3 regions of the Jeotgalibaca sp. PTS2502 genome follow, and region 1 is predicted to be linked to each of the others. Evidence: riboswitches for the same ligand, from Rfam matches in the RefSeq annotation. Region 1 holds a riboswitch; each other region holds the start of a gene.
What was found. Region 1 has a riboswitch for thiamine pyrophosphate ahead of BW721_RS09925 (YkoF family thiamine/hydroxymethylpyrimidine-binding protein). Riboswitches for the same ligand answer to the same signal wherever they lie in the genome.
Positions count from the first base shown of each region.

Region 2: linked by a shared signal. The riboswitch ahead of thiT (energy-coupled thiamine transporter ThiT) and the one ahead of BW721_RS09925 (YkoF family thiamine/hydroxymethylpyrimidine-binding protein) in region 1 are both predicted to bind thiamine pyrophosphate.
Region 3: linked by a shared signal. The riboswitch ahead of thiD (bifunctional hydroxymethylpyrimidine kinase/phosphomethylpyrimidine kinase) and the one ahead of BW721_RS09925 (YkoF family thiamine/hydroxymethylpyrimidine-binding protein) in region 1 are both predicted to bind thiamine pyrophosphate.

Region 1 is NZ_CP019433.1:1,976,527-1,984,802, forward strand. It holds gene BW721_RS09890 (ABC transporter substrate-binding protein) at 1-709, shown strand, start outside; gene BW721_RS09895 (glycoside hydrolase family 32 protein) at 745-2,232, shown strand; gene BW721_RS09900 (ROK family protein) at 2,229-3,095, shown strand; gene BW721_RS09905 (LacI family DNA-binding transcriptional regulator) at 3,213-4,202, shown strand; gene BW721_RS12100 (hypothetical protein) at 4,281-4,421, opposite strand; partial or broken gene BW721_RS09915 (hypothetical protein) at 4,623-4,906, shown strand; partial or broken gene BW721_RS12105 (transposase) at 4,895-5,172, shown strand; TPP riboswitch at 5,404-5,507, shown strand; gene BW721_RS09925 (YkoF family thiamine/hydroxymethylpyrimidine-binding protein) at 5,551-6,183, shown strand; gene BW721_RS09930 (ECF transporter S component) at 6,180-6,767, shown strand; gene BW721_RS09935 (ABC transporter ATP-binding protein) at 6,751-8,256, shown strand; gene BW721_RS09940 (energy-coupling factor transporter transmembrane component T family protein) at 8,240-8,276, shown strand, end outside.
Region 2 is NZ_CP019433.1:328,716-336,991, forward strand. It holds gene BW721_RS01600 (Tex family protein) at 1-626, shown strand, start outside; gene BW721_RS01605 (DUF421 domain-containing protein) at 675-1,343, opposite strand; gene BW721_RS01610 (type 1 glutamine amidotransferase domain-containing protein) at 1,485-2,003, shown strand; gene BW721_RS01615 (SprT family protein) at 2,092-2,544, shown strand; gene BW721_RS01620 (DegV family protein) at 2,611-3,462, shown strand; tRNA gene BW721_RS01625 (tRNA-Leu) at 3,635-3,717, shown strand; gene thiT (energy-coupled thiamine transporter ThiT) at 3,771-4,346, opposite strand; TPP riboswitch at 4,412-4,515, opposite strand; gene BW721_RS01635 (hypothetical protein) at 4,585-4,881, opposite strand; gene BW721_RS01640 (NAD-dependent epimerase/dehydratase family protein) at 4,958-5,749, opposite strand; gene BW721_RS01645 (threonine/serine ThrE exporter family protein) at 5,922-6,677, shown strand; gene BW721_RS01650 (threonine/serine exporter family protein) at 6,677-7,135, shown strand; gene BW721_RS01655 (YrrS family protein) at 7,221-7,880, shown strand; one part of gene BW721_RS11585 (IS3 family transposase) at 7,956-8,276, shown strand, end outside.
Region 3 is NZ_CP019433.1:241,034-249,309, forward strand. It holds gene mobT (MobT family relaxase) at 1-7, opposite strand, end outside; gene BW721_RS01145 (FtsK/SpoIIIE domain-containing protein) at 189-1,592, opposite strand; gene BW721_RS01150 (Mom family adenine methylcarbamoylation protein) at 1,614-2,387, opposite strand; gene BW721_RS01155 (YdcP family protein) at 2,397-2,774, opposite strand; gene BW721_RS01160 (YdcP family protein) at 2,795-3,109, opposite strand; gene BW721_RS01165 (UvrB/UvrC motif-containing protein) at 3,429-3,743, shown strand; TPP riboswitch at 3,806-3,917, shown strand; gene thiD (bifunctional hydroxymethylpyrimidine kinase/phosphomethylpyrimidine kinase) at 4,015-4,797, shown strand; gene BW721_RS01175 (sodium:solute symporter family transporter) at 4,843-6,243, shown strand; gene BW721_RS01180 (HAD family hydrolase) at 6,224-6,868, shown strand; gene thiM (hydroxyethylthiazole kinase) at 6,924-7,760, shown strand; gene BW721_RS01190 (thiamine phosphate synthase) at 7,764-8,276, shown strand, end outside.

The sequences.
Region 1 (8,276 bases):
AAAGGAACAAAGATATGGGCTGTACTTCACCTGGGATAAAATGAATGTTTCTGGTGACAACGAATCCTATCAACCGCTTCCTGTACTAGAAGGACCTACTGGGATCAAGCATGTTACCCGTACCAACGGCTTTGGCTTTAGTAGAGACCGTTTCGTAATCACCAGTGCAAATAAGAATTTAGAACTAACGGCAAAATGGGTCGATCAAATGTATGAACCTATTCAATCCGTTCAAAATAACTGGGGAACCTACGGGGATGAAGAGTTGCAAAATATCTTCGAATTGGACGAAGAAAATCAAATGTTGAAACATTTACCGTTAGAGGGAACAGCGCCTGGAGAATTGCGTCAAAAAACTGAAGCGGGTGGCCCGTTAGCGATTTTGGATGAATACTATGGAACAGTTACAACTATGCCGGATGATGCAAAATGGCGTCTCGATATTTTCCATGACAACTATTTAGAATTTGTCAATAATGAAAACAACTATCCACGTGTGTTCTTGTCTCTGGAGAACGCAGACAGAATTGCTCAAATTGATGCCGATCTATTTCCGTTTGTGAATCGGAAAAGGGCAGAATGGATTACCAATGGAAAAATTGATGAAGAGTGGGACAGCTATATTGAAGAATTGGAACGTTTGGGATTGAGTGAATGGATGACCATCAAACAAGAGGCATACAATCAAAACCAAGCAACCAATGAGTAAGTAGTCCAGAAAACAGCAATGAAAGAGGGAATGAAATGGAACAAGGAACAAAACCGGTTTATACGCTAGCTGAAGCTAGAGAATTTATTGAGGCAAATCGAGAACGGGTGGATGGTACATACAGAAACCAGTACCATCTCATTCCGCCGGTTGGATGGATGAATGATCCAAATGGTTTCATCTATTATCAAGGAGAATACCATCTCTTTTATCAGTTCTATCCTTATGATTCTAAATGGGGTCCAATGCATTGGGGTCATGCCAAAACAAAAGATTTAATCCATTGGGAAGAACTGCCTACTGCCCTGGCTCCAGATGAACCATATGATCAGGATGGCTGTTTCTCAGGAAGTGCCATTGAAAAAGATGGAAAATTGTATTTGATGTATACCGGGCATCGCATCGAAAATGGGGTTGTATATCAAACACAATGTATTGCCGTGTCCGAAGATGGAATCAATTTCGAGAAATATGCAGCCAATCCGGTGATTGATGAAAAAAGAATGGGTGAATATGGGAATATCCATGATTTCCGGGATCCGAAGGTAATCAAAAAGGATGACAGCTACTATTCAATTATCGCCTCCAAAACAGAAGATGACCGTGGACTGATTCTCCTTTATCAATCCGATGATTTATATGAATGGAAATTTTTCTCTGTATTATTGGAAGGAACTCATGATCAAGGGGTAATGTGGGAATGTCCCGACTTATTCCATTTAAATGGGAAAGATGTCTTGATCATGTCACCGATTGAAATCAACCCTAGAGGAGTAGAATTCCATAATACAAGTTCTACGGTAGCTTTCATCGGCCAAATGGATTGGGAAACCGGTTCTTTTGCAGTAGAAAATGACCATGAAATTGATTTTGGTTTGGATTTCTATGCACCACAAACAACCAGAGACAGTGCTGGACGCCAGGTGATGATTGCTTGGATGCAAATGTGGGGGAGAACCTTGCCAACTGACTTATTGGGACATAAGTGGGCTGGATCCATGACACTTGCCAGAGAGCTGTGGGTGGAAAACAATCGCTTGTATCAAAAACCAATTTCAGATGTTTATCAATCACTAAAAATCATTGAAAAACAAACAAATCTTGTCATTGAAAATGAAGTGAGAAAATATCATTCTATCAGTACCAATAATCGTTACTATCAGTTAACGTTAGGTGTAAGCCAGGCCGATGCATTCCAGGTTTATTTAGCAAAAAATAAACTCGGGGGCCTCGTACTTGACTTTGACAAAGAAACCAATCAATTAACTTTCTCTCGAAAAGATTTTGGTCATCCAATCACAGGAAGTGAACCTAGCCAGTTAACAGAGCGGACAGTAATCCTGAATGGCAATAAGATAGAATTGGAAATATTTATGGACACGTCTTCTGTTGAAATCTTTGTTAACCAAGAAAAAACCATGACTTTTACTTTCTATGAAGAAACCCTTGAACCGAATTTATATATCGAGGCGAAAGGAATCCTGGAGGTACCGCTTTTGGAAATAGGATGTGTGCAAGTATGAAAGAATTATTTGGAAGTATCGAGGCGGGGGGAACAAAGTTTGTTCTGGCAATAGGCGATTCTGATTACAATATCGTCGAGCGGCTGTCTATTCCTACTCATACACCTGAAGAAACAATGCCCAATGTGATTGATTTTTTCAAGCAATATCAATTAAAGAGTATCGGCTTGGGATGTTTTGGACCTATTGATTTGAAAAAAACATCCCCCACTTATGGATACATTACGAATACTCCAAAAATTGCTTGGCAAATGTATAACATTGTAGGAAAATTAGAAGAAGCATTAAACGTTCCAGTTTTCTTCACGACGGATGTAAATGCGGCTTGTTATGGGGAGTATACAATCGGAAGTGCTCGGGATTTAGATAGTTGTGTTTATTTTACTGTGGGAACAGGGATAGGGGCGGGAGCGATCAATCAAGGCTCCTTTGTGGAAGGATTCAGCCATCCTGAAGTAGGTCATATGATTGTAAATAAGCATCCCCTTGATGACTATGAGGGGCACTGTCCCTATCATTCAAACTGTCTGGAAGGTTTTGCTTCGGGACCGGCCATTAAAGCCCGGCTTGGAAAAACAGGAGAAGAAACCAATGAGCAAGATCCGATTTGGGATATCATTTCATCCTATCTGGCTCAAGCCGCCTACAATACGACACTTTATTTCTCACCCCAAAAAATTATTTTTGGTGGTGGAGTAATGAAGCAACCTCACTTACTTGGAAAAGTAAAAAGTCAGTTTGAAGAATTGTTAAATGGCTATGTCTTAACTCCTGCAGTAGAGGACTATATTGTATTACCAGAATTAGAAGATAATCCAGGTACAATCGGTTGTCTTGCCTTAGCAAAAGAACAATATACATAAAATTAGAGATGTTCCCTTCAAGAGCGATGAATGACATTGCTTGAAGGGAACTTGGTTTATTTAGTCATTTAAATTATACTGAGACTTAAAGACAACGAAAAATGGGAGGTATCATAATTGAAAGCGACCATGAAAGATGTGGCTAAGCTAGCTGGTGTAGGTCTTGGTAGTGTTTCGCGGGTTATAAATAATGTGCCGGTTAAAGAAAGTACAGCTGCTAAAGTAAAAGCAGCCATTAAGGAATTAAATTATGAGGCAGACATCTATGCAAGAGGATTAAAAACGAATAAGACCTATACAGTTGCTTTGATCCTGCCTACTATATGGCATCCTTTTTTCGCAGAATTTGCGTACTACGTAGAAACGGAGCTCGAAGAAAGGAATTATAAATTATTACTGTGCAACTCGGATGGAAGACCAGAAAAAGAATACGAATACATTCAAATGGTCAGACAAAATAAAGTGGATGGTATTATAGGCATTACTTATTCCGATATTGACCAGTACATTTCTAGCAGCTTGCCTTTCGTTAGTATCGATCGTTATTTTACTGAAGATGTGATATATGTGACCACGGATAATGTGGAAGGGGGACGGTTGGCCGCTAGAGAACTGTTTAAAAGAGGCGCAAAACATGTGGCTTTTGTAGGTGGACATCAAGAGACTCCGAACGAAACGAAAAACCGAAGAAAGTGCTTCCAATTAGAAGCTGAAAGATTGGGATTGGAATGTGAAGTGCTAGATTTATTGGAACCGATTGAGGATTTACAGTCGGATATAGAGAAGTTTTTGCTCGAGTACCCCACAATAGATGGGATTTTTACAATCACCGATTTGGCTGCATTGGATGCCATACATGTCATCAATAAATTAGGGAAAAAAGTACCAGAAGACATTCAAGTAATTGGATTTGACGGTTTAAAGATGACAAAAGAAGCGCAATATGTTGTCTCCACAATCGCTCAGCCAGTTGAAGATATGGCCAGAACGGCAGTTTCCTTACTACTAAACGTTGTGGAAGGGAAAGAAGCGCCATCAAGAACGGTTCTTCCTGCTGCCTTTAAGGAAGGTGCAACTACGAAAAAATTAGAAAACAGAGAAGAGTGAAATCGAACAGATAGAAATGACTTGATTGCTAATTGATTAGTTATATGTGACTTTACTACAGCTATCTTACCTTTTATGCTAGTGATGACTCATCTTAATGTCTGTTGTTTCAATTCCTTCTTCAACAGTATTGTTATCTTCTTTGTTAATAGCGGGAACGATGTTCGTTATGGTAGATGGGTCTACTGAGATTAAGCAGTTATTTTCAGAATATATCATGATAAATAGGATTACAATAATTGGAAAGAGCCATCCTGAACCAGCTATGACAAAAATTAATAAGATTGATCAAACAGTTAAAGAGGAAGATGGTCTCAGATTTCCACCTGGAATTTTTATCCTTATCACGAATAATGATGAGGAGTTTTATTATGTTGTATTTCTACTAAAATAGAGCCCTTCATAATTACGAAAGGTTAAATGGTGGAAGAAATAACATGGTTACAAAAAAGGAATTCTATTTTGTTAACTGTTTCTAAAGAATGTGATGGGCCCACTGGTATTGAAGTAGAAGCTAAGCTTGTAGAGAATGAGATACTTTATGAGTTTGTAAAGCCTAAAAAAAGAGTTTTTTTGATTTTAGTGAAGATATTTTGGCTGATATTCTTTCAGAAGGTTATAGCAAACATGAGATATTAGAAGAGTTTAGAAATAGGAAAAATGTGTTAACTTCTGCATTTAGATCGATTGCTGAAGAGACTGTTCCTGCTTATAGGCGGACGAACGACACATTAGAGGAGACCATCATTCACTTCTTTTGAAAAGGTATGACCCGATCGAAAATCGTAGACTTGATTGAGAAAATGTATGGGCATCACTACACGCCCCAAATCATGTCCTATATAACAAAATTATTTACAGAAGATGCACGGCGTCTAACGGCCTTGAGCTTCATGACCGTTATGCTGTTATTTATATGGATGCAACGTATATTCCGTTAACGCGGAAAACTGTCGCCAAGGAAGCCATCCTCTCGAATGAAAATGTGCTTACTTTCTGGGATTTCCCCGTAGCCATAAGGGTTTCCAATAGGCCGAACGCGAGCTGGAAACATACGGAGCGGACTGTTGGAAGGTTAAAATAAATTTGCGAAAAGGAAGGGTCATTTTCACAAAGTTATTAACGCTCCCTTAAACAAATAAAAATCTTTATTTGCTATCGATTTTCTTTTCAAGTATACTGAACTCACAAAACTGAATAGTCATTTAATCCGGAGAGCCTTTTAAAGGAGGCTGAGAGTGCTAGAAGCAGATTCGTGAACCTGATCAACTTTATCGTTGCGTAGGAAGATTATAATTTTTTACTACACTCTTTTTCTGGATTATTGACTGGAAAAGGAGTTTTTATTTTGTCAAAAAAAGAATATGTCTCATACGGCAGTTGCGCAGTAGGTGTTCCTGGTTCAAAAGAAGGAATTGCCGGAATTAGATTCAATTTAGCACCGATGTCTGATAACTTTGTCGACATTATCCTCTCTTCACTTGAAAATGTAGACACTTCTATGGTGTGGAGTGAAACTGATCCCACTTCAACGGTTTACCGCGGTAGAGAATCGGCTGTATTTGACGGCGTTCGAGCGGTATTTTCTCAAGCATATCATGATGATATACATATGAGTCTTCATATGACTATCTCGAAAGGTTGCCCGGGAGATCACGATGCAGACTACACACTCGATTATGATGATAGACGGATCAATGACCGTAACAGCCGGAAAATAACCTTCCCCGTTGTCGGTAAATTTTCACTGTATCCAATGGGCACTGATAACTATATGTCACTTATTGAAGAGGTTGTTAATAATGGGATTGACCGAGGTGTTTATGCTGGAAGTGGCCATTACACGACTTACTTAAAAGGTGATGTACATGATGTCTTTGATTATTTAGAATATGTTGCAGAAAGAACTGGCAAAGATGTTAGCCATTATATCATAGAAGCTTCTTTACTCTGTAACTTACCGGAGGGTGAATCATTATGAATAAAGAACCATTAAAATTAAGAGACTTTATTTTTATGGGATTAATCTCTGTCGCATTTGGAATTGTTTATTTAATTGCATTATATTTAGGAGCTGTCTTAACAACTGCCCTTACTCCAGCAGGTATTGGTATTTTAGGATATGAACCTTTTTATGGTATATGGTTTATGGCACCTGTTGTTGCTCTTTACATTCTTAGACGGCCAAGCGTTGGTATTATTACTGAAATATTTGCCGCTGTTATCGAAGTTGTTTTAGGAAATGTTTTTGGTCCAATTGTTATAGTCAGTGCCTTTATTCAAGGTGTAGGTGTTGAATTGCCGTATATGTTTACCAAGTATCGTCGCTATAACATGAGAAATTCAATGGTAGGTGCCGTCTTGGCTACCATTTTCAGTTTTATCTGGACTGCATTCAGAAACGATTATGCTTCACTTGAATTGTCTATTGTCATAGCTATCTTTGTTATTCGTTTAATAAGTTCACTTATTTTTACTGGATTTATTGCACATAAACTTTGTATTGCTTTAGACAACACTGGATTATTAAAATCTTATGGTGTCAGTCATGAAAAAGGGAACTAATCACGGACTTGTTGTTGAACACTTAGAATTCAATCTAGAAAATAGCGTACACTTTTCGGATATAAGTTTTTCAATCAATCCTGGAGAAATTGTGCTTCTAGCGGGTGCAAGCGGATCAGGAAAAAGTACACTAGCAGGTGTTCTAACAGGATATTATCCTGAAAGTGGTGGCACATTAAAATCCGGCACAATTTCTGTTTCTGGACAAGACCTATTATCTATGGACAATCAGGAATCTATGAGGTATATATCTGCATCATTTCAGAATGCCCGACTAGCATTTGCTATGGAAAATCTCTATCAAGAATTAATTTTTTGCTTAGAGAACAAAGGTTTTGATCCTTTATTAATGGATGAAATGGTTAAAGAACACGCAAAGAAAACAGGTGTTACCGAATTGCTTGAACGTTCTTTTGATGTCATGTCTGGCGGAGAATTACAGCGAGCAAACTTTTCATGTTTGGAAATCATTGATCCACTCGTCTATATATTAGATGAACCATTTTCTAACTTGGATGATCAAAAAGCAAACGAACTTCAAGAAACAATTTTAGAACTAAAAAAACAAAATAAAATCATTCTAGTCATCGATCACCGTCTTGATAGGTGGAAATTTGTTGACCGAATGATGGTATTAAGTCGAGTGGGGCAACTTCTAGAGACAAACATCTCACTTGATCCACTTTCTACTAACGATCATCTCCTTCTTGAACAAGAAGGGTTATTATCAGAACTAGAAAAACCTCTGCAACAAGCAGACGTATCAAATAACTTGGAGCCGATTTTTCAAATTGAAAATATGACGATTGAACTAGGAGAATATAAAACAAAATGGCTGAAAAAAACGTGGCATACTGACCGTATTTTATTAAAAAACGGCAACATGCACATTTATCCTGGAGAATTGATTGCGTTAGAAGGAAAAAGTGGGTCCGGTAAATCAACTATTTTTCAGACGATTCTGGGGGAATATCCTTTTGACGGGACTATGCATATGAAAGATTTAAAGTTTAATTCTAAGAATAGGAAAGGTTGGCTTTCTCAAATTGGACTTATTTTTCAAGATCCTTCTCTTCAATTTTTAACAACTTCATGTTTTGATGAATTGAATATTGGCGTGCAAGCTGTTTATCCTGAAAAGACTGAAGAAGAAACTAAAAAATTAATCACTAATCTCTTGAAGCGACATAACTTAGAAGATCAAGCTTCTACTTCACCATGGCTTTTGAGTCAGGGTCAACAACGCCGATTGGCAGTGCTTTGTATGTTAATTAAAGGGCAGAGACTGCTACTAGTTGATGAACCAACCTATGGTCAAGATAAACAAAATGCACTTGAAATAATGAATAATTTAAATGAACTTAGGCAAGATGGAACGTCCATCATCTTCACCAGTCACGATCATGACTTAGTAAAGCACTATGCTGACCGTGGTTATGTACTAGAAAATCAAGAGTTAATTGAGGTGTCCTATGATCGATCGCATTAACCCATTTATAAAACTAGTCA
Region 2 (8,276 bases), 650 kb from region 1:
TTGTTGCATTTAGAGAAGAGAACGGCATCTTTACAGGTAGAACGCAATTGAAAAAAGTTGCTCGTTTAGGACCAAAAGCCTACGAACAAGCAGCAGGATTCTTACGTATTATCAGTGGGAAAAATATCCTTGATAATACCGATATCCATCCAGAAAGCTATAAAGAAGCCAAACAAGTTCTAGCATTAGCAGGACTAGACTTAACAGATGTCGGAACGGATGCAGCACGAACAGCCCTAGCAGATTTAAACCGCCAGACTGTCATGGCAGAAACGGGCTTAGGAAAAGAAACCTTGCAAGATATGATTGAAGGACTAACGAAACCAGGCCGAGACCTCCGTGATGCGGTGGCACAGCCTCTATTAAGACAAGACGTCTTAACGATGGAAGATTTGAAGGTCGGCATGGAGCTAGAAGGAACCGTTCGTAATGTTGTCGACTTCGGTGCTTTTGTTGATATTGGGGTTAAACAAGACGGTATGGTGCATATTTCAAAATTGAGCAACCGATTTGTGAAACACCCCTCTGATATTGTTAGTGTCGGTGATATTGTCAAAGTATGGATTGACGGTGTGGACTTGAAAAAAGCTCGTGTCGCTTTAACCATGTTGAATGAAAAAAATTAAAGACGAAAAAGGAGTTAGAGATTTCTCTAGCTCCTTTTTGTTTAGCTTTTAACCATCAATATCGATTGTTTTATTTAAAGTCATCTCATAAGTTTGAATGTAAAAGCCATATTCTTGGGACCATTCGGCATAAACAATATCTGAAACATGATAACTACCGATTTCAGCTAGTTGATCATAGAGCCACTTACTATCTTTTTCAATGGCAGCTAATGCCTTGTCTTCCAAAACACCTTCATCTATCAGTAAGTAGGTGAAGTGGCCTGAAATGTCGTCTTTTTTCATAACAGAGACTTGGCCGTTAATTTCCATAACGGCATAATCAACTTCTTGAAGAGAAAAAGATCCCTCTTTGCGTAATAAGCTACGGAGTTGTTCCATTTCGACATGGTTTGATTTTAATTGGCTTAGATTCAGTTTTCCTTCAAAAATTAAAACAGAAGGCCTGCCTTTCATTGTTTTGGCAACAGAATCTCGCCTTTGAATAAAACTCTCTACCGTATAAATAATAATTGCCCAGATAAAAAAGGCAAATAACAGATGGCCAACATGTACCTTATCATCATAAATGGACTCTTCAACAATGCCTCCTAAAACAAAGGAGTAAATAATGTCATAGGGAGTCACTTCGGATAAGGCTTTCTTGCCAACTATACGCATAACGATAGCAAGGGCAATAAATCCAAAAAATAATTTCATCGCAATTCCTAAAAACATGACCAATCCGTCCTTTCTAAACTCACTACTAGTTTAAGTCAATAACTTTATAAAAGCGAAAGATATGACACTAGCCATATCATTTGGACTGACTTTTTGTTTTTGTTACACTAAATATAATCAAGGAAGGAGAATGGCATGATGAGTAAAAAAATTGCAGTTGTTGTAACTGATTTATTTGAAGATTCGGAATATACCTCTCCCGTTGAAGCGTTAGAAAAGGCAGGTCACCAAACGGTTGCGATTGAGAAAGAAGCCGGAAAAGTTGTTAAAGGGAAACGCGAGGAAGCAGAAGTCACCATTGATTTGGGGATTGATGATGCGAATCCGTCTGATTATGATGCCTTATTGATACCGGGTGGTTTTTCACCGGATAAATTAAGAGCTGATGATCGTTTCTTAGCATTTGTTCGTCATTTTGACACTGAGAAGAAACCTATTTTCACGATTTGCCATGGACCGCAATTAATGATTAATGCAGAAATTGTTGCAGGCAAAAAAATGACCTCTGTTAAACAAGTTGGCATTGACTTAAAAAATGCTGGAGCAGAGTGGGAAGACAGTGCCTTAGTCATTGACGCTAGCGGCCTCATTACTAGTCGCACACCAGAGGATTTACCAGTCTTTAATGAAGCGATTGTTAAAGCATTAGCAGAATAAATATATAACGATCTGTTCCTCATCCTATTGGAGTTGAACAGATCGTTATTTTTTGTTACATTGTTCGATGTGAAAGGGGCACATTGCATTGAATCAAACTGACTTACAAGCGCTTGTTGAATCCATTTCGTTAGAATTTTTCCAGATGCCGTTTCAGCATCAAGCCACGTTCAACAATCGACTGCGTACCACAGGTGGTCGCTATTTATTGGCGAGCCACCATTTAGAATTTAACGCTCGTGTTTTAGAATTACATGGGATGGATGAATTTTTAGCTGTCATTAAACATGAACTTTGCCATTATCACCTCCATTTAATGGGGAAGGGTTATAAGCATGCCGATGCAGATTTTAAACATCTACTAGCTAAGACAGGCGGCACCCGCTACGTTAAGAATTTAAGAACCCAAAATGAACTCGAGCAAACCAAGCTTTATCTCTGCCAAGATTGCCAACAATCGTATCATCGGAAAAGAAAAATTAATACGAGCCGCTATGTTTGTGGCAAGTGCAAGGGCAAGCTTATACTTTCAAACAAATAAACAGTACACAAAAGCGACATAATGAGTTAAAATGTAAATTAACTATAAATGAAAGAGAGAACGATGATGAAAATTTTATGTGACTCCGCAAGTGATTTGAGTCTATCTTATATAGAAGAAAACAATATTCACCTTTTCCCTTTGACAATCTCCATTGGGGAAGATGAGTACCGCGATATTTTTGAAATAACCACTGATAAAATTTACGACAGTATTTTAGCCGGTATTCGCCCTAAAACAAGTCAGGTTTCTTTATCTGAGTTTGTTGACCAATTTTCCGCTATGGCAAAAGCAGGAGAGAGTGGTATTTATATTAGCTTGTCGTCGAAGTTATCAGGAACTCACCAAACAGCCTTATTAGCTTATCGCGCAGTTAAAGAAGATTACCCAGACTTTGACTTGAGAATTGTCGATTCTAAAAGTGGTTCAATCGGTACAGGCGTTATTGTCATTGAAGCTGTTGACTACTTACAAGCTGGAAAAGATTTAGATACTATTGAAAACCGCTTATTATTTATGGCGGATAATTTGATGACCTTATTTACTATTACTGACCTCAATTATTTAGCAGAGGGAGGGCGTATTTCTAAAACGTCTGCCTCAATTGGGTCACTCTTACAAATTAATCCCGTACTTGTTTTAGTAGATGGGGCTGTAGAAGTTGCTGAAAAAATTAGAGGGAAAAAACGCGTTGTGAAACGTATTCTCGATATTTTAGATGAAGAAGCCGATCAGTTGTCCTTGCAGACAGTGGGTATCGCTTATAGCAATGATTTAGAATCAAAAGAAAAGCTAGAAGCCGCTATTGCTGATAAGTTCTCTCCCAAAGCCATTGTTGCTCGCCCAGTAGGCGCAACAATCGGTTCCCATACTGGATTAGGAACACTCGGTGTAACTTTCCTTAAAAAATACAGCTAAAGCGGTCTTTGCAAACGAAAAATGACTTTCAAAGACCGAAAATAGCCAAAAAGCGGTCTTTGCAAACAAAAAATAGCTTTCAAAGACCGCTTTTCATTTATACAACACCCTTTAAACAACAGTTGCAATATATATGAGAAATTTGTATAATATTACTTGTAATGTTTATAGAGCGGTCATGGCGGAATGGCAGACGCGCCAGCTTGAGGGGCTGGTGGGGGCAACCCCGTGGAGGTTCAAGTCCTCTTGGCCGCATAAAAATCAGAATAGGTAAAAAGCCTGTCCAATTTGGACAGGCTTTTTCTTTGCTAATACCCATGCTTTCTATTAGTTGCTGTATAAAGTTGGGGTGTGGTTCTGTAAACAACTAGTAGGACTACAATGGTAAAGAGGCCGGTAGCCAATGCACTAGCACCATTCAAGACGATAGAGTAGAACCACGGGCTCCAATCTTCTGGTGCGTATTGTCCCCAAAAATAATAGCCTGCAATGGTATGCCAGAAGTAGCGACCAATGACTCCAACTAGAGTAGCGATAGTGATATACATGGTTGACATGCCCCAGTTTTTTGCCGCAATAGCTTCTTTAGTTTGAGTAGACCAAAGTCCCGCTAATCCTGAAAACCCAAAGGCGATAAAATACTCAATAAATCCTTGAAGAGGGGTAAGAATATCAGCGTTACCGACGAAAATGTGTAAGACTCCCCAAAGGAAACTTGCTACAAATCCTGGGCCGAGTCCACGACGTAAACTATAAAGGATCAAAACAGGTTGGCCAACTGTTATAGAAAAGCTAGGGCCAATATCTAAAGGTACGAAAGAAAGGGCGGTTGCTAAGGCAGCCATAATGGTTCCTTCAATCCAAATATTTAAATTTTTTGACATAAAAAAATCTCCTCCTTATTGTAGAATGGAACAGACCTACTACAAAGGAGAAGAATACATAACGTGTTCTTTACTCACACAATCCCTACGCTCGTGTTAACGAAGTCAGGTTCGAAGGGTTAGAATTTTCATTCAGTCTCAGCCAGTGAAGGCACCCCTTTGTGATAAGTGTTCTATTCAGTTAAGTCATACTTTATCACAGACTATTTGCTAATGCAACACCTTAGCAAGAACTGTCTTATTTTTCATCAGTGTTATCCTGTTTAGCCATCAGTTTCTTTTGTTTTTGGCGATTAATTATAAAGTCAATAACCGCTCCAATAGCGATACCGATGATAAAGCCTAACGTCATTTGGTTTAAAATAAGACCAATGACCATCCCTGAAAACATCCCAATAATGGTAAATAGGAAGGTATTCTCGTTCTCTTTTTGAAGCTGCTCCTCAGCAGGCGTCAAGCGTGATGAATCGAATACGCTTGTTACTTTAGGTTGAATATTACGTTTTTGGATTTGACTATTTTTTCGTTTTGCCACAGTAAGATCGTCCTTTCTAACTAAAAGATCTTACTTATGATAGCAAGAAAAGCTCATTTTGTGAACCTTTCAAAAATTAGTCTTCTGGGTCAATCTTAATCGGTTCTTCTTCTTTAAAATCATAATGACCATTCTCATGGATTTCAAAAGCATCATCTTTTGGCTCGTAACCAATATCAAAATAAGCTTGGGAAATATCCATACGAGGGAAGCGATTGTTAGAAACGCCATTGACTAGTAGGAAGGGTTGCTTTAAGTCAGCTGTTAAACAACAGTCTATTAAATGACACATATCGCCTTTTGACAGGTGTGTCGCTAATCCATCAGCATTCGCTACGCCGGGACTAATATCGCTATCAAAGCCACCGACACGAATCCCAATAAATTCCTTTCCATACTTATAGGCATGATAGCTAGCTAGAGCTTCCATATAGACTTTAGAAACGCCATACAAATCTTCAGGATGAGGGTAGTCACTCGTTTTGACTTGGACGTTTTCAGGATAGCCACCTATAGCATGAACAGAACTAGCAAAAATAGTTCGTTTAACAGAGCTGTCTTCCTTAACGGCCTCTTTAAACATATTATGGGGAACTTTGTAATTTAAATCTAATAGAGAATCGTAAAACTCCGCGTCGGGTCGAGGATCTCCAGCAAGATGAATCACATAATCAATACCGTCTAGTAACCCAGTGACATTATCAGGAACAGTCAGGTCTATTTCTTTTAAATGCGAGACATTTTTTAAATGATCAGGAAAATCAGTGAAATCGACATCAACTAATGTTAAAGTGTGTTTATCTTTCAAATATTCAGTTAAAACTGTGCCAATATTACCAGAAGCACCGCTTATCAAAATGTTAGCCATTCTTTTTCCTCCTCATATGATTGGTTAATTTCTATTAATAAAGTATGCTTCTTTGTGTAAAAAGTCAAAAGATAACATTTCTTTAAAAGCAATTTTAAAATAAGGCAAGAGAATCAATAATACGTTATACTAAAACAGAATGGAAGAGGAAGGGCGTGATCAATTGCCAGAAATGGATTATGAATTATATATGGATACTGCTGTTTTAGCAGGCAAGATTATGTTGGAAAGTAATGCAGAAACCTACCGTGTGGAAGAGACCGTTACACGCATTCTTCAAAAAACAGACCTGGAAATGATTGACGCTATTGCGATTACAACGGGTCTGATTGCGACGCTTGATAACTCAAATATGGATGCTATTACCGTCGTTAAGCGCATCTCTAATCGAACGACCAATCTAAGTAAAATAACGCGAGTTAATGATGTCTCTCGTAAATTTACAGAAGGGTCGATTACGATCCAAGAGGCGTATTCCTTCTTACAAAATATTGATGATATTCAATACAATTCGTTTCGTAAAAATTTAGCAACGTTTATTTTTGTTCAAATGATTTTTTTGATGTATGGCGGAAGTTACTTTGACTTTCTTTTCTTAATGCCGGTGTCTGCATCGATTGCGTGTATTACACATTATGGAAGAAGGTGGATGGTTAGGCCTTTTATTCTAGACATGTTTGCTAGTTTTTCTATTGCTGTCTTGACGACCTTTATGCAACGCGCCTTGCCTTTTGATATCCAGTTTGATTTATTAATTATTGCAGGAATCATGCCGCTATTACCTGGGACTGCCATGACAAATGGGGTTCGGGATATTTTTAAGGGCGATTATATGTCTGGTGGTGCAAAAGTGCTTGAAGCATTCGTGATTGCCATCTTTATCGCACTTGGAATTGGTGCAGGATTAGTAGTAGGAGGGATAGGCTAATGATGATTGTAATGCAATCGCTGATGGCTTTTATTTCTGTTTATTTCTTTGCCATTCTTTTGGAGGCTCCTAAACGCTCGTTAATATACGCCGCTTTAACAGGAGCAATTGCATGGTTTGTTTACTTGTTGGCAGGCCAGTTTTATGAAAAAGTTCCCTCAACATTATTAGCGGCAGTAGTGGTATCGTTTTTATCCCATTATTTTGCTCGCTATTTAAAAACACCAGCAACGGTTTACTTTTTACCTGGTTTTATTCCATTAGTGCCGGGGGAAGCAGTGTATCGAGCCGTTTTTTCATTTATAAATGGGGATTATCCCCATGCTGAGATGCAATTAACAGAGGCAGTTATGGTATCAGGTGCGATTGCCTTAGCGATTTTTGTAGTGGATGCGATATTTAGTTTACAAGCTCGCTTAATTGTTATTAGTAAAGTGAAACGGCAAAATAAATTGTAATGTAATGAAATAGTCTCGTAATCAAATTAATAACTTATGACGTGTTATAATATGCTAGAGTATAATGCGGAGGGAGAGAAGAATGATGTCTGAAGAAAAAGAAACGCGTGTTAATCGCCATAAAAAAAGTAATCAATCACCTTTAATAAAAAAATTATCGATTGGTTTAGTTGTAGTAGCTGCTCTAATATTAGGATTTGAGTTCTTGTTTGGAGGATCAGACAAAGATTCTGGTCAGTTCGGACAAAATGGTGATAATCAATCGTTTGTTATACCGCCAAAGGATAGCTCATCGTCACACTTAGACGATTTATCTGATGAAGAAGAGTCAGACCAAGAAGAGACAACCTCCGACGAAGAGGAAGAATCGCATGATGAAGAAGAAGCTTCGAGTGAATCGTTTGATGATTCAGGAATCAATGAAGTGCCTTCGGATGATTCGAATGTTATTCAAGCTTATGTTGGAACTTGGGAGCCAGTTGGAACACAACAAAGTGAACCACATGTTACTCAGTTTGATGAGACAAGTGTTGATTGGGCAGAGATGAAAGAAGCAAGCGCCCAAACAACAGGTGTTTCAGTAGCTAACATGGTTGTGAATTGGATCGGAAATAACGGTGAACAAAAGGTAACGGTGACTTTCACTGATTCAACGAGTGGACAAATCTATAAAGTCTATTTATCTTGGGTCACTAACGAAGGTTGGCAGCCGACACGTTATGAAGAATTAAAGGCAATATCTTAAATAAAAAGCGGATTGTGGAATTGTAGAGGCCCCCAAAAGTTAGACCAAAAATCTAACTTTTGGGGGTTTATTTTTATGGCAAAATATTCACTAGAATTTAAATTGGAAATTGTAAAACATTATCTGGGGAACTATGGTGGCTACCTAGCGGTAGCAAAGAAATATAATATACAAGAATCTATTGTAAGAAGATGGGTTAATAGCTATCAACAATTTGGAATCGAAGGACTGAAACGTAGTAAGAATCAAACTCATTACTCTGTTGATTTTAAGCTTAGTGCTGTAAAATTATATGAAACAACAGAGATGAGTTATCGAGAAGTAGCCAATTCATTAGGGATGAATAACCCTAGTTTAATTTGTAATTGGCGCACTACTATCCTCAAGAAAGGCGTC
Region 3 (8,276 bases), 570 kb from region 1:
TTTCCATTCGCAAACCTCCAATCTAAAAAAGATGTAAACTATGACCCTTGAGTTTACATCTTTCCTATTTTCCGCAATTCCTTGTACCATCAACATTGGTTGATGAGAATTGCCTGTTTTCAGTTGTATTTGTGCCCCCCTGTTAGGTAGAGGGGGCTAAAGGATTGGCGTGGCTAACGCCACACCAATCAAAGCAAGTCTGAACCTGTACCTTTCACTTCGTGCGGTACAGGCTCAGATTGCTTTTTTTGAATGACTTTTCCTATTTCTCCTAAGAAATCATACCTTTTTGGTACAAGGGGTGTATAAAACTCACTAATCACACTTTTTCCTGTATCCACATAACCTCTTCCCTTGATGGGTTTTAAGAAAAATTGTTTTTGTGTATCGCTTCCAAACATCATACCGAAGCCCATTTCAGACATACGACCCAAAGCCACACGGAAGTTAAAGTTATCTCGAATACCATCACTAAAATATTTTGCGTCTGGACGCTGACAGGCAAGAATTAAAAAGAAGCCTGCTTGTCGTCCGAGCATAACAATTTGTTTGAGTTTATTCATAACTTGTGCACTATCACGACCTAACATATCCATCATCGCCACATATTCATCAAAAATCAGGAAGTTCGCAGGTAGACCAAGATACGCATAATTTTCTCCTGTTTTGTAGTTCGGGTGTTGCTTCATGGTTTCACTACGGGCAATCATATCGTCGTAAAATTGACTAATACATGCCAGCATATCGTCTTTACGGTAATAGACATTATCTATGACCGCTCCTAAGTCTGCCAAATCAGCATTTTTAGGGTCGAGAATATAAAGCTTCGCATTTGTATGCAGGAGAGATTCAATCAATGTGAGAATAAAATAGGATTTTCCACTACCCGTGCCCCCAGCAATTAACATGTGAGGGAGAGAATCAAACTCCCAATAGACCGATTCCATCAATTTGACACGTCCATCTTGAGCTACCACATCTTCAATGCCAATTCGATTGCCAATGGTGTCATAAAGTAGAACATACTCTACATAAGAATCTTTCAACGTTTTTTCCACTAATTCACAATACAAGCCTGTTTCTAGTTTGTTTTCTAAGTGCAAGAGCTGATCTTGATATTTCCCTAAAGTGATTTCTACATGAATATGGATCAGTCCATCTTTCATTCGGTAATACATTTTAGGAAAATGGCGGATTCGTTGTTTGGTTTTCTTGCTGGATAAGTCTTTAAAGAATCCCTCTGATTGAGTTTCTTCGGCTTCATACCAATGGTTTTCTAAAATCATACGAGCTAACTTTTGACGGTGCTCTAACTGTTTTATAGAATCTATGCGATAGTGATAATAGAGCCAGCTGATGAGTCCGCATACAAAAAAAGCAGTGAGAATACTGCTCCAAAAGTATGGCGTATGCAGTTGATAGAAAAATGTATCTAACTGAACTGTTTGCCAATTCACCGATTGTAACGTTCTCCAATGAAAAGGGAGTAGAACGACTAGAAAAACTATCAGCAATGAAATCAGCACAAAATGATAGACCAAGTCCTTATCGTTGGCTTTGATTCGCTTTCCTCTGTCATGAAGCAATGGCATAAAAATCCTCCTTTCCATCTATCAAAATAATTGTGTATTGTAGATACGAGCCTGTTTATCAAAAGTTGGTTGAGAAATGGCTTCATATTTCCGATAAGCGATTCGCTTTTCAAAGCGTAAATCTTTTTCTTTCGGATAATAATGACGTCGATAGAGCGTGTGTCCTAACAGTTTTTTCGCTTCTTTTGTCAACGGATAGAGATAGCGAAACATGCGTCCATTGATTTTCTCAATCCCTTTGTATTCGCAAAATGCCTGGGAAAGCCAATGCTTTTTCTCTACCTGTTCAAAACGAGCATTTTCCTCTAATAAAAGGCGAGCACTTCGAGGGTGTATCTTTTCCCATGACTGTTTATCACGATAGACACTTGTCTTGAAATACCCGCAGTAAAAGAAGTTGGACGCTTGATAGACATAGCCACATTTTCCCTCAATTCCATCTGCCAATGTATATAAAAAATGACAGTCCGTATGTTCTTTCAACCACTTAATTAGAGCTGAAAGAGCTTGACTGCCAAAATAATTGGTTTGATTCATTTCTGGAAGAAAACACATCTTTCCAATTTCTAAATAATCTGTGGTTTGAAGGGAACTGTCGGGAAAGAGTTTGCGTATGGTTTGTAGGGGTTGCGTACCCCAGCCTAATTCCACAACGCCTAATAATTTTTCTTCTGAAAAAATCCCTAGAAAGTATTTACACAATCTAGGGAGTATCTTTGAATAATGGTATTGCCGAATAAAAGAAATGGCTTCATCTTTCGGAATTTCTTTCAAAATCAATGGTGTGTTTGTCATAAGCAACACCTATTTTTCACTTTCGGACGCTTCTTTTTTATATTTCTGATGAGGTTTTGTCTGTCCTTTTAATACAAGATCGTCTGCTTTCACGTACCAATCAACGTCTGCCCCTCGAAAAGTAGCCGTCGCTACGGTATCTGCCACAGGATTGATTAATTCCACTTCTGCGTTGTAGTCAAATTCTTTCAAAGGAACAGAAGCGGGGATACTGACTTGTATCATGCGTCCTTGTCCTTTTGATTTTAAGTCATAGGTACGTTCTTTAATTTCTTCGGAAACCGAACCATCTTCATTTTGAATACGAACCTCACGACGTAAAGCGGAAAATTTCAATGTGCCAAATGTCTGGTCTTTTTCAATCACAATACCTTCTGCTAATCTCATATTTTTTCACCTTTCCTTTCTTAAGCTTTCACCATATCGTCTGCGTGCATAATGTAATTGGTAAATCCTCTATTGCCAATTTTATAACCTTCTGCGGTAATACGTGGGTTGATGAGTCTGACTTTTTCGTCGGATTCAAAATGTTTCTCGCCAGCTTCGGAGGGAAGAATGACAACAATATCATCTGCTTGTTGAATCGTTGAGTATAAATTGTAGCTACGAGAGAGAATAGTTGGTCTGCCATTGACTCGACGTTGTTCAATATTCCCTTCACCAGCATATTCTAATTGACCAAATGTTTTTTCCATATTGGGAATGACATATTTTAATTCCATAAGTGTATCGTTCCTTTCTCACATAAAATATTTTTGGCTTACTTTATTCATTTAAAAATTTGTTAGTATCACAACCTTTCAAAGCATAAAAAATAGACGCTCATTATGAACGTCTATCATTTAAATGAATATTGAGTTTAGAATTCCATTTCGAATTTAATCAGGTCTGCTTAGGTGCAAATACTGCACTTTTATTGCACTTTTTATTTTTTTAAATATAATTTATTCGATTTTATACGTTTCCAAAATCCTTGATATTACAGCATTTTCGCTTATATGCCATACCCTTAAAACAGAGTGGGAGTAGGTGGTCTAGACCTTGGAATGGCTAAATATAGCTGTTACAAGGTCTTCGGTTTTTCGGAGGGTTCTAAAAAAGTTAGAAGAAGAGATGAAGGAATCATCCCTAGCCCTAAGATTTGAAATGGCAGCCTACTTTAAAGATATGATTGATATCCTTAAGGAGAAATATAGAAAATTAAATGATAAGGATATAGAGGATTTTATAAGAAGAGGCAAGGCTTTAGTATTAGCAAATCCTAAATTTACAGATGAAAAGATAAGTATGGATTTTCATGATATATTATATTCAGAGATAAACTCTTTATCTGATGAAATGGTAATGATTTTATAATATTTGTCTATCTTGCATCTTTAAATATATTTATGTTATCCTGTTTATAATACAAAAGAATAATTAAGCACTGGGAGCGCTGAGTAGTTCAGCTGAGAGAAAGATACGATTACATCTTTGATCCCTATACCTGATCTAGATAATACTAGCGTAGGAAAGTGTATAATATTAAGCATTTAATTAGGATAAATTTAATTTTTGCATAATAAGCACATACCTATGACTGGGTATGTGCTTTTTTCATTCCAAAAAAAGGAGGAGTTTGAGTTAGATGAAAAAAATATTAACTATAGCAGGGTCAGATAGTAGTGGAGGTGCTGGAATTCAAGCAGATATAAAAACATTTTCAGCCCATGAAGTATTTGGAATGAGTATCATTACAGCTGTAACTGCTCAAAATACAGAGGGTGTTTTTGCTGTTCAAGATATTAGACCAGATATTATCCAAAAGCAAATAGAAGTTATCTTTGATGATATTCCTGTAGATGGGGTTAAAATTGCCATGGTGTCTAAAACAGAGACCATAAAGATAATTGCAGATACACTAAGTAAATATTCAGTTAAGAATTTAGTTCTTGACCCTGTAATGATTTCAAAAAGTGGGTACCATCTACTAGAACCAGAAGCTAAAGAGGCTTTAATAGACCATCTATTACCTATGGCAAGAGTAGTTACTCCCAATTTACCAGAGGCAGAAGTGATTACAGGATTAAAAGTAAGCACTATAGAAGATATGAAAAAGGCAGCCAAGGTAATCTTTGACATGGGGCCTAAATATGTATTAGTTAAAGGTGGACATTTAGAGGGAGAGGCTGTAGATATATTATACGATGGATCTACATATACTTACTATAGTTCTCCTAGAATAAACACTATAAACACCCATGGGACAGGTTGTACTTTGTCATCTGCAATTGCTGCTAATCTTGGTAAGGACCTTAATATTACAGAAGCTATTGATGAGGCCAAGGGATATATAACTAAGGCTATCCAAGAATCCTTTTCCATAGGCAAGGGAGTAGGGCCTGTTCATCATTTTTACAAATGGTATTAGTAGGGTAGAAAAATTATTTTAAATAAAGTTTTAGGAGCGAACAAGATGATTTCATATTTCAGTATAATGACTATATTAACCATAACAGTTGTAAGTTTTACTATTATAGGTGTTTTATATAGTAGGGGTAAGATAGAGACTATGGATGACTTTTTAACTGCCAGGGGAAGTACAGGCTCAGGTATATTATCGGCTACATTTTTAGCTTCCTTTCTAGGGGTTTTTGTCTTATTTACACCACCAGAGGCAGGTTCAATTGGAGGAATTACAACTATTATAGGCTATGGAATAGGAGTAGCTAGTCTTTATTTTGCATTTTTAGTAATAGGTCCTAGGATTAGAACTTATGTACCAGAGGGTAGTACATTAAATGATTTTGCTTTGAAAAGATATGGTTCAAGAATGCATATCTTAACAGTATTATTATCCATCTTCTATATGTTTGTCCACCTAGTCGCGGAGCTGACTGCTATTGGTTTAGTAGCCTATGAGTTAGCCGAAGTCCCTTTAATTTATACCGCATTATTTATTGGAATTGGTACCTTAATATATACGGCTTATGGTGGACTTAGGGCGTCTATGTTTACTGATATGATTCAAATGGTATTAGTAGTCATATTGCTAGTAGTAGTAATAATAGGAGTTGGATATTATGGTGGAGGAATAGGAGAGATATTGGGAAAAACTACTGTAAATGTACCCCATCTATTTGATTTTAAAAACTGGGGTGGAATAGAATATGGCTTAACCTTGTGTATTGCAGTATTCGCATCTAATTTATTTCATCAAGGCTATTGGCAAAGGGTATATGCAAGTAAGGATGATAAAACCATTAGAAAATCTTTAATTACTTGTATATTAATAGTCCTACCTATAATGATATTAACAGGATTATTAGGTATTGTATCTACTGGACTTGGAATTGCAGAAAGCCCATCTGTTGCATTGTTTTCTCTAGTATATGAATTTTTCCCTAGTGCCTTAATAATAGTTGTTTTTATATTAGCTTTAGTTTTAGTAATGAGTACAGTAGACACACTTTTAAATGCAATAGTAGCATCCTTTACTTTAGATGGTCAAAAAATATTTAAAAGCGCTAAAAAAGAATCCTTGTTAATATATGCAAGAATTATGACTGTTATATTGATAATACCTGCAACTTTAATTGCATCAAAGGGATATAGTGTTCTTTATCTCTTCTTTGTTGCAGATTTAGTATGTGCCGGAGTATTTTTTCCCTTGTTCTATGGGCTTTTTAATGATAATTTAACAGAAAACATTGCATTGGTGGCAGCTGTAGTTGGGGTAGTCTCAGGAGTACCATTTTTCATAGCTGATAAATTATTAATAGCATTTGTATTGCCAGTGGTTACTTCAGCCATTGTAACTATCTTTGGTTCAATACTAAACAAGAAAGGGAAATCACATGAAAGCTGCAGTATTTGATATAGATGGAACTTTAATAGATTCCATAGACTTTTGGAGAAACTTAGGAAAAAATTATTTAATATCTCAGGGAATTAGTCCTAGGGATGATTTATACCAGGCTATGGAAACTCTTACAGTGGCGGAAGGTATTTCTTATATGAAAAAAGAGTATAAAATAGGAAAAACTTCTTTACAAATAAAAGAGGAGTTAGATGAATTATTGTTTTCATATTATAAAAATGATGCAAAACTAAAACCTTATGTTATAGAAGTAATAAAAACCTTAAAGAGTAAAAATATAAGACTTGCAATAGCAAGTGTAATAGATGAGGAATTAGTATTTTCAATTTTAGATAGATATGGTATATATGATTATTTTGAATTTGTACAAACCAGTGAAAATACAAACTTAAGCAAGGACAATGGGGAGTTTTTTAAACTTTTACCTAAAAGGCTAAATATAAAGCCTGATCAAATTTTCTTATTTGAAGACTCCCTACATTGTATGGAAGCTGCTAAAATGGCGGGTTTAAATGTAGTAGCTATAGAAGATAATTATGCTAAAAAAGATTTAGAAAAGATAATAGAGTTTGCAGATATTTATCTTAAAGATTTCAAGAAACTTATAAAATTTATAAAGTAACTATTGAAAGAAGATAAAGTTGGAAGTAAATATATCCTAAAAAGGAGATCTAAAAATGTTAAAGAAACAAGAAATTCAAGAACAAATTATTGAGGCAGTAAAGACTGTAAAAAAGAACAACCCTATGGCAGGATCTATTACTAACTCTGTAACCATTAATTTTGTAGCAAATGCCCAGCTGGCAGTGGGAGGATCGGCAGCTATGGTATATTTGCCAGATGAGGGAGAAGTTTTGGCTAAAGCGGGAGGGGCCGTGTATATAAATGTTGGAACTCTTTTACCTATATATGAAGAGACATTAGGCCATCTAGGTAGAATTTTATATGATATAAAAAAACCATGGGTTTTAGATCCAGTTGCAATAGGTATTGGCTCCCTTAGAACTAAACTACTAAAGGAATTTAAGGATTGCAAACCTAGTATTATTAGAGGAAATGCTTCAGAAATTATTGCCCTAGCTGGACTATGGGAATTAGATGGAGGAAGGAGGGATTCTCAAGTAAGAGGTGTTGATTCTACCAATCTAGTAGAGGACGCAAAAATAGCTGCTATTGAACTAGCTAAATGGACAGGTGGAGCTATAGCAGTATCAGGACAAATAGATTTGATAACTGATGGTAATACTCTAGTATATTCCCATGGTGGATCTAATTTTATGCAAAAAATTACAGGTGCAGGCTGTTCCTTGGGAGGGGTAATGGCAGTTTATGCAACAGCGACCACTCCATTTATTGCAGCAATAGCTGGAAGTCAAATTTATAACCTAGCTGGTCAATTTGCTGAAAAGAAAGCAGATGGGCCAGGTAGTTTTGAAGTTCATTTTTTAGATGAATTGTACAAGGCTAGACCAGAAGATATTGCAAATAACTATTTTCATATTGAGGAGGCATAAAAAATGATTAATAGACAAAACTTTCATCTTTCATCATATTTTGTTGTTGGACCTGAGAATACTAAAGGGCGACCAGCAGGTTCAATTATAAAAGATGCAGTAGAAGCAGGATTTACATTTATACAGATTCGTTCCAAGCTAGCTTCTGCTAAGGAGTTAATTAATTTAACAGTGGAGGCCTCAGATATAATTAAAAGTCTAGGTAAGTCAAATAAAGTTGCATTAGTTGTTAATGACCGCTTAGATGTTGTGCTAGCTGCTAGGAAAGAAGGAGCAAAGGTAGATGGAATTCATGTAGGCCAAGAGGATATTCCAGTAGGAGTATGTCGGGAATATTTGGGGGAAGACAGTATAGTAGGATTAACAGCTAGATCTGCTGACTTATTTAAATATATTGAGACAGAAGATGTGTCCCAGATTGACTACTTTGGTGTAGGGCCATTACGTAAAACCATGACCAAACCAGATTGTGGACTTAGTCATGATGGAGAAATTCTTACTAGAAGCTTTGAAGAC